2 regions of the Latilactobacillus curvatus JCM 1096 genome follow, and region 1 is predicted to be linked to the other one. Evidence: predicted binding sites of a transcription regulator. Region 1 holds the regulator's gene; the other holds the start of a gene.
What was found. Region 1 encodes LexA, which represses DNA repair genes until DNA is damaged. Its sites were predicted from a motif close to CNAACANNTGTTNG; they were not measured.
Positions count from the first base shown of each region.

Region 2: the regulator LexA is predicted to act here: its motif matches at 2,444-2,457, upstream of uvrB (excinuclease ABC subunit UvrB).

Region 1 is NZ_CP026116.1:858,760-863,637, reverse strand. It holds gene recJ (single-stranded-DNA-specific exonuclease RecJ) at 1-1,955, shown strand, start outside; gene LCU_RS04525 (adenine phosphoribosyltransferase) at 1,990-2,508, shown strand; gene lexA (transcriptional repressor LexA) at 2,727-3,341, opposite strand; gene LCU_RS04515 (DUF896 domain-containing protein) at 3,477-3,719, shown strand; gene LCU_RS04510 (YneF family protein) at 3,800-4,027, shown strand; gene LCU_RS04505 (ABC transporter ATP-binding protein) at 4,184-4,878, shown strand, end outside.
Region 2 is NZ_CP026116.1:90,369-95,246, forward strand. It holds gene LCU_RS00585 (phospho-sugar mutase) at 1-1,432, shown strand, start outside; gene LCU_RS00590 (YfbR-like 5'-deoxynucleotidase) at 1,545-2,177, shown strand; gene uvrB (excinuclease ABC subunit UvrB) at 2,594-4,597, shown strand; gene uvrA (excinuclease ABC subunit UvrA) at 4,610-4,878, shown strand, end outside.

The DNA.
Region 1 (4,878 bases):
ATGTGCCCAACCGGTTTAAAGATGGCTACGGGCCCAATTTAGATGTCTATAAGCAACTCGTTGAAAATGGGACCCAGTTGATTGTGACCGTTGATAACGGGGTGAGTGGCTTAGAGCCAATCGCCTACGCGCAAGAACACGGTGTCGATGTAGTGGTCACAGATCACCATGAACTACCAAGTACATTGCCAAATGCGACAGCAATCATTCACCCCCGTCATCCAGAGGGACAGTATCCCTTTAGTGATTTATGTGGGGTTGGGGTGGCATTTAAAGTCGCTACGGCATTATTGGAAGAAATCCCTTACGAGAGTTTGGACCTAGTGGCGATTGGGACGGTCTGTGATTTAGTGTCACTGACTGATGAAAATCGCGTTTTAGTTAGCTTAGGCTTACAACAATTACAAAATACCAGTCGTCCCGGTTTAGTGGCTCTTTGCCAGTCAGCGGGTATTGAACAAGAAACGCTTGACGCCACATCGATTGGATTTGGGATTGGGCCACGTTTGAATGCGATTGGTCGCTTAGGTGATGCCAACTTAGGTGTTAATCTATTAACGACTTTCGATGAAGAACAAGCGGTGGAACAGGCCCAATTTGTGGAACAACAAAATAAAAAGCGCCAGGGTCTTGTGCAAGAAATTACTGCGCTAGCTAGCGAAATGGCACAAACACCTGAGAACCAAGCTAGTGCGACCTTAGTGTTGGCACATGAAGGCTGGCATGAAGGTGTGCTGGGGATTGTGGCGAGTCATATCGTTGAACAAACCGGTAAGCCAACTTTAGTGCTAGCAATTGATCTAGCAACTGGCCAAGCCAAGGGATCGGGACGAAGTGTTGAAGCATATCATCTCTTTAAAGCGCTTGATGCCCAACGCACATTGTTGACGCACTTTGGTGGGCATCATATGGCTGTTGGCTTAACGATGCCAGTCGATCAATTGGCTGCTTTACAAACGGCGATGAATACTTATGCCGCTGATAATCAGATTGATTTAACAACGAAACCCACATTGGCGGTTGATTTACAGCTCGCATTAGCTGATGTGACGCCCGATGTTTATCAAGCCATCAGTCAATTAGCTCCTTATGGCACGGATAACCCAGAACCTTTGATTGAAATGACGGTGCCATCCGTCACCAATGTGAAGCAGATCGGTGCGGATCAGAAGCATTTGAAATTTACGGCGGTTGATCAAGAAGCGCAGTTAGCAGTCTTAGCATTTAACCGTGGTGCGTTGTACGACGATTTACAAGCGGTGGAACAGTTGAAATTAGTTGGTCAACTAAGTGAGAATACTTGGCGCGGCAATACGACGTTGCAATTGATGCTGAAAGATTTACAAACGAGTGGGCAAGTGTTAATCGATCAACGGAGTAATCGGTTGACGCAACAGTTGTTTAAAGCTAGTGGCACCTATGTCTTTTTCAATGAGAAGCATCTGGCACAGCTACAAAGTTATATCCCAGCCGGCAGCCAAGCCATCTTAGCAGCCGATGTCGCACAGCAAGCAGAATTGATTGTGGTTGATGAACCAACTGATTTAGATGAATTTGAAGCCTTTTATCGCCAACAACAGGCCACTAAAATCAGCTTTATCTTCTATAGTAAGTATTCGGCATATCTTGATGGTATTCCTGATAAGAAACAGTTTGCGACTTTCTTGGTTTACCTACGTCAACATCCAGGAATTGAAAAAGCACGGTTAGGGGAATTAGCGACTTATCTAAAAATTAAATTGCCGCTATTAATTTTTATGTTGCAGGTGTTTTTTGACTTAGGATTTGTTAAAATAGAATGTGGTCTCATTTCGGCCGCGGAACAACCGGAAAAGCACGCATTAGAAAGTGCACCGAGTTATCAACAACGATTAGCTAAAATTGACATGGAAAAGCAGCTTGTTTACTCAACCTTCGCGGAGATGAAAGACTGGCTGGCAGGATTCAATCAGTAGCAAACTGTTGAAAGAGTTAAGGAGCGAATTTAAAATGGCAATCAACTTTAAAGATTACGTTGCAAGTGTGCCCAACTTCCCTGAAGAAGGTGTCACATTCCGTGACATCTCACCTTTGATGTCTGATGGTGAAGCATATGCAGCAGCAACCGACAAGATCGTCGAATACGCAAAGAGTAAAGGGGTCGAAATGATCGTTGGCCCTGAAGCCCGCGGATTCATCGTCGGCTGCCCAGTAGCTTACAAATTAGGCGTTGGTTTTGCACCAGCCCGTAAAAAAGGGAAGTTACCACGCGAAACCGTCTCAGCAAGTTACGGCTTGGAATACGGCGAATCAACATTATACATGCACAAAGACGCGGTCAAACCCGGTCAAAAAGTGTTGGTCACAGATGATTTACTCGCAACAGGCGGCACAATCGCCGCAACCATCAAAATGGTTGAAGAATTAGGTGGGATTGTTGTCGGAACAGCCTTTTTAATCGAACTAAACGATTTAAACGGTCGCGAAAAAATTAAAGACTACGATATCTTCAAATTAATGGATTATTAATGGATGTCTTTCTAAGCTGGGAGAGTCTGAGCATTAACTTAGGTTGGTGAATAACCGATGCAATCGGGTTGTTTGCGAGACGTGGCTAGACGGAAGAAATTGCATCAGAAAGCACGTTAAGAAAAAATGTAACGTCAGTCAGTCGCTAAACGTAAGGACCTGGCTGAAGGAACATGCTAAAAAAGGATTCGCCATAACGGCGAATCCTTTTTTGATAGCTACATTCTGTCGCGGTATAGGCCAACGACCTTACCTAAGATGCTAACTTCATTCAAAATAATGGGTTCAAATGTATCGTTTTCTGGTTGTAGCCGATAATGATCAGGTTCCTTGAAGAATCGTTTGCAAGTTGCTTCATCTTCAGCAGTCATTGCAATCACGATGTCACCGTTATCGGCAGTCGCTTGTTTACGAACGATCACTTCATCGCCGTCTAAAATTCCGGCATTAATCATACTTTCACCGCGAATCGTCAACATGAACAAATCTTGTTCAGTTTGTAGACTTGGTGGAATCGGGAAATAATCGGTCGCTTCTTCAACCGCTAAAATGGGCACCCCAGCTGTAACAACACCGAGAACCGGAATCTTCTTCTGTGATGCACCAATTGCTGTCAAACCAGCTGCTGTTAATTCAATGGCACGTGGTTTAGTCGGATCTTTTTGTAAAAAGCCTTTTTTCTCAAGGCGTGCTAAATGGCCATGAACGGTAGAAGTAGAGGATAAATTAACGGCTTCGCAAATTTCACGAACCGTTGGCGGATAACCTTTATCTTGAACGCGGTCATGGATAAAACGCAAGACCTCTAATTGCTTGGATTCTGTTCTCGTCATAAGAGCACCTCATTTGTTCTAATAGCTATATGTTAGCATACCTATAGCGGGATTTCAAACAAGCGTTCGTGTTTTTTGACATTTTACGGATTTTAGTCCAAAATAGACAAATAGGTTGAATTGGAGGGCAACAAGATGGCAATGGATCAAAAACGATTAGACCGAATTAATGAATTAGCACACAAAGCAAAAGCTGAAGGACTAACTGAAGCTGAAACAGCAGAACGTCAAACACTGCGCGATGCCTATTTAAAGGATTTCCGCGAAAGTTTCCGCTCACAAGTTGAGATGCTACAAGTGTATGACAAAGAAGGTAAGGAAGTCACTCCTGAAAAAGTGAAGGATATCCAACGGGAAAAAGGCTTGCGTGACGATTAATCTTAGAATTCCGCTTTCTTTTTAGGTTAATTATGTGTAAACTATTTAAGTGAACTGAATTAGGAAGGGGTGCATAAGATATGGGATTAGGCATTTTATTATTTGTCATTGGGGCTTTATTAGGCGCAGTCGCTGGTTTCTTTGGCGCACGTGCTTACATGAAGAAGTATTTCCAAGACAATCCACCAATTAACGAAGAAATGTTAAAGGCTATGATGATGCAAATGGGTCAAAAACCATCTGAAAAGAAATTAAATCAGATGATGAGCTCAATGAAAGCACAACAAAAACGTAGCAACAAAAAATAAAACAGTCAAGTCGGTTTTAAAAGGGTTTCTAACGAACAAGTCGTTTGTTAGAAGCTCTTTTTTTATCATAATAAGAACGGAAATACAAATGATTGTCCGGCTTAATTAAGATTGTTATAATAGGACTTATCGAATTTTAGAGGATAGGAGCACAACATGGGAATTTTTAAAAAACTAGGGTGGTATTTTAAACAAGAATACCGCCGCTATTTATGGGGCGTCATCTTTTTAGTCCTCGTGGCGATTGTCCAAATTGTGCCACCAAAAGTGATTGGGACCCTGGTTGATTTAATGGACGCCAAACAATTAACGGCCCAAAAATTAATCATGTGGCTCGGCGTCTTGTTAAGCGCAGCGATTTTACAATATATTTTTCGCTATGGTTGGCGGACCCGGATTTGGGGTGGCGCGGCTAAACTGGAACGGACATTGCGGAGTCGATTGTTCTGGCATTTCATGAAGATGGACACGACCTTCTTCCAAAAACATCGGACAGGTGACTTGATGGCACATGCCACGAATGATTTAACCGCGATTCAACAAGTGGCTGGTGCCGGTATTTTAACCTTTGCCGATTCAATCATCACTGGTGGGACAACGATTATTGCGATGGTGATTTTCGTTGACTGGCGCTTAACGTTGATGGCCTTGATTCCAATGCCCTTGTTGGCCGTTGCGTCACGACGGTTAGGTGCACATTTACACACAGCGTTTGGGCAATCACAGGCGGCTTTTTCACGGTTGAATGATAAAACCCAAGAGAGTGTCTCTGGGATTAAAGTCTTAAAAACGTTTGGCCAAGAAGAAGCTGATATTAAAGATTTCAACGAGATTGTCACGAAGACAATTGC
Region 2 (4,878 bases), 770 kb from region 1:
TGAAACATTTGCGCACGAAGCAGCGCGGGTCTTAGGTCAACATCAAATCCCAACGTTTGTTTTTGATGCCTTACGCCCAACACCTGAATTATCATTTACCGTACGGCACTTACATACCTATGCCGGTATCATGATTACAGCAAGTCATAATCCTAAACAATACAATGGTTACAAGATTTATGGCAAAGACGGCGCGCAAATGCCACCTAAGGAATCCGATTTAATCACAAGTTATATTCGCAAAGTAACCGATTTATTTGCGATTGAAGTGGCTGATGAAAGCACATTGCGCGAAGCCGGCTTAATGACTTTAATTGGCGAAAATGTGGATCAAGCTTACTTAGCTGAAGTTAAGCAAGTCACGATTAATCAAGAATTGGTCGACACAGTCGGCAAGACCATGTCATTGATTTACACCCCACTTCATGGGACCGGGAAAGTACTTGGTGAACGCGCATTGCGTCAAGCAGGCTTTGAACAATTTACAATGGTCGCTGAACAAGCAGTTGCTGATCCAGAATTTGCAACGACACCATTCCCTAATCCAGAATTCCCACAAACATTCGATATGGCGATTGAGCTCGGGAAAGCACAACAAGCTGACTTGTTGATTGCGACTGATCCAGATGCTGACCGTTTGGGCGCCGCTGTGCGTCAACCAGACGGGAGTTACCAATTGATGACTGGGAACCAAATCGCTTCTGTTTTATTACGTTATATTTTACAAGCTAGTAAAGATGCTGGCACATTACCAGCCAATGCAGCGGCTGTTAAGTCAATCGTGTCAACAGAATTGGCAACGAAGATTGCAGCGAGCTACAATGTGAAGATGATTGATGTCTTAACCGGCTTCAAATTTATCGCTGAACAAATTCAACACTTTGAAGACACAGACGAAAACACCTTCATGTTTGGTTTCGAAGAAAGCTATGGCTACTTAGTGAAACCATTCGTTCGCGATAAAGATGCGATTCAAACATTGGTCTTATTAGCGGAAGTTGCAGCTTATTACAAGTCAAACGGTAAGACTTTGTATGATGGCATTCAAGAATTATATGCGGAATACGGCTACTTCGCTGAACAAACGACTGCAGTTGATTTCGAAGGGGTCAATGGCCCACAACAAATGGCTGACTTGATGGTTAAATGTCGTGAAGAAAGCCCAGTTGAATTTGCCGGCATCAAAGTCGCTTCAGCAGAAGACTTCCAAACACAAACAGAAACTTTTGCGGACGGTCATACTGAACCCATCAATTTACCAACATCTAATGTTCTGAAATATCACTTAGAAGATGGCACTTGGATTGCGATTCGCCCAAGTGGGACTGAACCAAAAGTGAAATTCTATGTGGGGACATCCGCTGATGATGCCGCAACAGCTGATTTGAAGTTAGCAAACTTCGAAAAAGCAATTCATGAACTTGTAAAATAGATAGGGCTTCTGTTTTACATTTCAGGATAACTTACCTATAATAAAGAACAGTAAATAGACGGACTACTGCGTTAGTCGGTCTATTTTTGTAAGAAAAGGGAGGTAGTTTGGTATGGGTATGCATCAATATTTGCAAGGTTTGAATAATTTGGAGACACTAAATCGCGCACCAGGATTGTTTAAATATCAAGAACATTCCGTTGCAGCGCACTCCTTTAAAGTAGCAGAAATTGCGCAATTATTAGGCGATATTGAAGAAGAAAATGGGCAAACGATTAATTGGCAAGTGCTGTACGAACGCGCACTGAACCACGATTATACGGAACGGTTTATCGGCGATATTAAGACGCCGGTCAAATACGCAACGCATGAATTGCGGACGATGTTGGCCAATGTCGAAAGTTCATTAACCGCTAACTTCATTAAAAATGAAATTCCAGATTTCTTACAAGAACGGTATCAACGTCGTTTGAGTGAAGGAAAAGATGAAACTTTGGAAGGGCAATTATTAGCCGTTGCCGATAAGATTGATTTACTCTACGAGTCTTTTGGTGAAATTGAAAAAGGTAATCCTGAGAATGCTTTTCTAGAAATTTTTGCGGAAAGTTTAAAAACGATTATGCAATACCAAAATCTCGCATGCGCCCGTTATTTCATCCAAGAAATCTTGCCAGATTTACTGAGTGAAGACTTCGCAGATCGAGGGAAGCTAACCCAATTAGTGAGACAGACGCTAGCGGAATAGAGTGCTGTTGTCAGTCGCTCAGATTCAGAGCATTTGCCTAACTTGGCGAATTGACGCTATAAGCGGCGATTTGACAAGTGTAGCAAAGCGCAGGAATCTACTGACAACAGCACGTTTCCACACTTTAGTTGAAACGTGCTTTCATTAAGCATCCTTTTCCGGTTAGCTACACCAGCCGCATCATCGACTGCGTCGCTAATCCGTCTGGTTAGGCTAATCCTCAAAGGATAACCGCTTAATGACGCACTCTTTAATCAGCACTCTGGCGAAAGTATGTTCGGTGTGGTAGAATAGTGGATGACTTAAAGGACAAGGAATATTATTCTTTATAAAATCGGTAAGTAGACGTTATGGTGGAGGGCAACTTCTACCCGGCGTCTTCTTTTATCGCTAGCAAATGGTAATGGAGGCTTTTGATGATTGAACGACAGAATGATAACCAATTTGATTTAGTGGCGCCCTATGAACCAGCTGGGGACCAACCAGCGGCAATTGAAACGTTAACTAAGAACTTCGAGGCGGGTGCAAAAGCACAAGTCTTGATGGGGGCGACTGGGACCGGGAAGACCTTTACGATGTCGAACGTCATCAAGAATTTAAACAAACCAACATTGATCATTTCGCATAATAAGACTTTGGCAGGCCAGCTCTATGCCGAGTTTAAGCAATTTTTCCCGAATAACGCGGTAGAATATTTTGTCAGTTACTACGATTATTACCAACCAGAAGCTTATGTGCCTTCAAGTGATACCTACATCGAAAAAGATTCGAGTATTAACGACGAAATCGACAAACTACGGCATTCAGCAACCAGTGCGCTGTTGGAACGCAACGATGTGATTGTGGTTGCGTCGGTTTCATGTATTTTCGGCTTAGGTGATCCGAATGAATATCAAGATCACGTCCTTTCGTTACGGCCAGGGATGGAGATTGAGCGCAATGACTTATTGCGTCAATTGGTGGATATTCAATTTGAACGGAACGACATTGATTTCCAACGGGGCCGTTTCCGCGTCCGTGGTGACGTGGTCGAGATTTTCCCGGCTTCACGTGATGATCATGCGTTGCGGGTTGAATTCTTCGGCGATGAGATTGATCGAATCGTTGAAGTTGACGCGCTAACCGGTGAAGTCATTGGTGAACGCGAACATGTTGCGATTTTCCCAGCAACGCATTTCATGACTAGTGAAGAAAAGATGGAAAAAGCCATTAAGAGTATCAAGGCTGAATTAGAAGGCCGACTAACGGAATTGAAGGCGGACGGCAAGTTGTTGGAAGCCCAACGTTTGGAACAACGAACGAATTACGATCTTGAGATGATGCAAGAAATGGGCTATTGCTCGGGGATCGAAAACTATTCACGGCACATGGAGGATCGTGCGGCGGGGGAACCACCTTATACGTTGCTCGATTTCTTCCCGAAAGATTCAATCATGATGATTGATGAATCCCATGTAACGATGCCGCAAATTCGCGGGATGTATAACGGGGATCGTGCCCGGAAGCAAATGTTAATCGATTATGGGTTCCGATTACCAAGTGCGCTTGATAATCGGCCTTTGACGCTACCTGAATTCGAAGAACACGTCAATGAAATCATGTACGTTTCTGCGACTCCAGGCCCTTATGAAGCTGAACAAACCGATATTCAGGTCGATCAGATTATTCGACCAACTGGCTTGTTAGATCCGAATATTGAGGTCCGGCCGATTATGGGCCAGATTGATGATTTGGTCGGCGAAATTAATGATCGGATTGAAAAGAACGAACGCGTCTTTATTACAACGTTAACCAAGAAGATGTCGGAAGATTTAACTGACTATCTCAAAGAACTGGGGATTAAAGTCCGTTACTTGCATAGTGATATCAAGACTTTGGAACGAACGGAAATTATCCGTGATTTACGGCTTGGTAAGTTTGACGTCTTAATTGGGATTAACTTGTTGCGGGAAGGGATTGACGTCCCTGAAGTCTCGTTAGTGGCAATTTTGGATGCCGATAAAGAAGGTTTCTTGCGGAGCGAGCGCTCATTGATTCAAACAATCGGCCGTGCTTCTCGGAATCAAAACGGGCAAGTCCTTTTGTATGCCGATAAGATTACCGATTCGATGCGCAATGCAATGGATGAAACCAAGCGGCGGCGTTCGATTCAAGAAGCCTACAACGAAGCACATCACATGACGCCGAAGACGATTATCAAACCAGTTCGGGATGCGATTTCGGTTGTTCAATCAGTCGAACACCCTGAAGAAGTCAAGATGACCAACGAGATTGATTTCGATAGTATGTCGAAAGCTGAAAAACTAGAAATGGTAGAACGGTTATCTGAACAAATGCGGAATGCGGCCAAGAAACTGGACTTCGAACAGGCAGCTACGTTACGGGATACCATCTTAGAGATTAAGAGTGAAATTGATTAAAAGAGGTAAAGCATGGCAAATGATAAGATCGTCATTCATGGCGCAAGAGCGCATAATTTAAAAGATATTGATGTTACAATTCCACGGGATAAACTGGTGGTTGTGACGGGATTGTCGGGCTCTGGGAAGAGTTCGTTAGCGTTTGATACATTATATGCCGAAGGACAACGGCGCTACGTCGAGAGTTTATCGGCTTATGCGCGCCAATTCTTAGGCCAGATGGATAAACCGGATGTTGATTCAATTGATGGGCTCAGTCCTGCGATTTCGATCGACCAAAA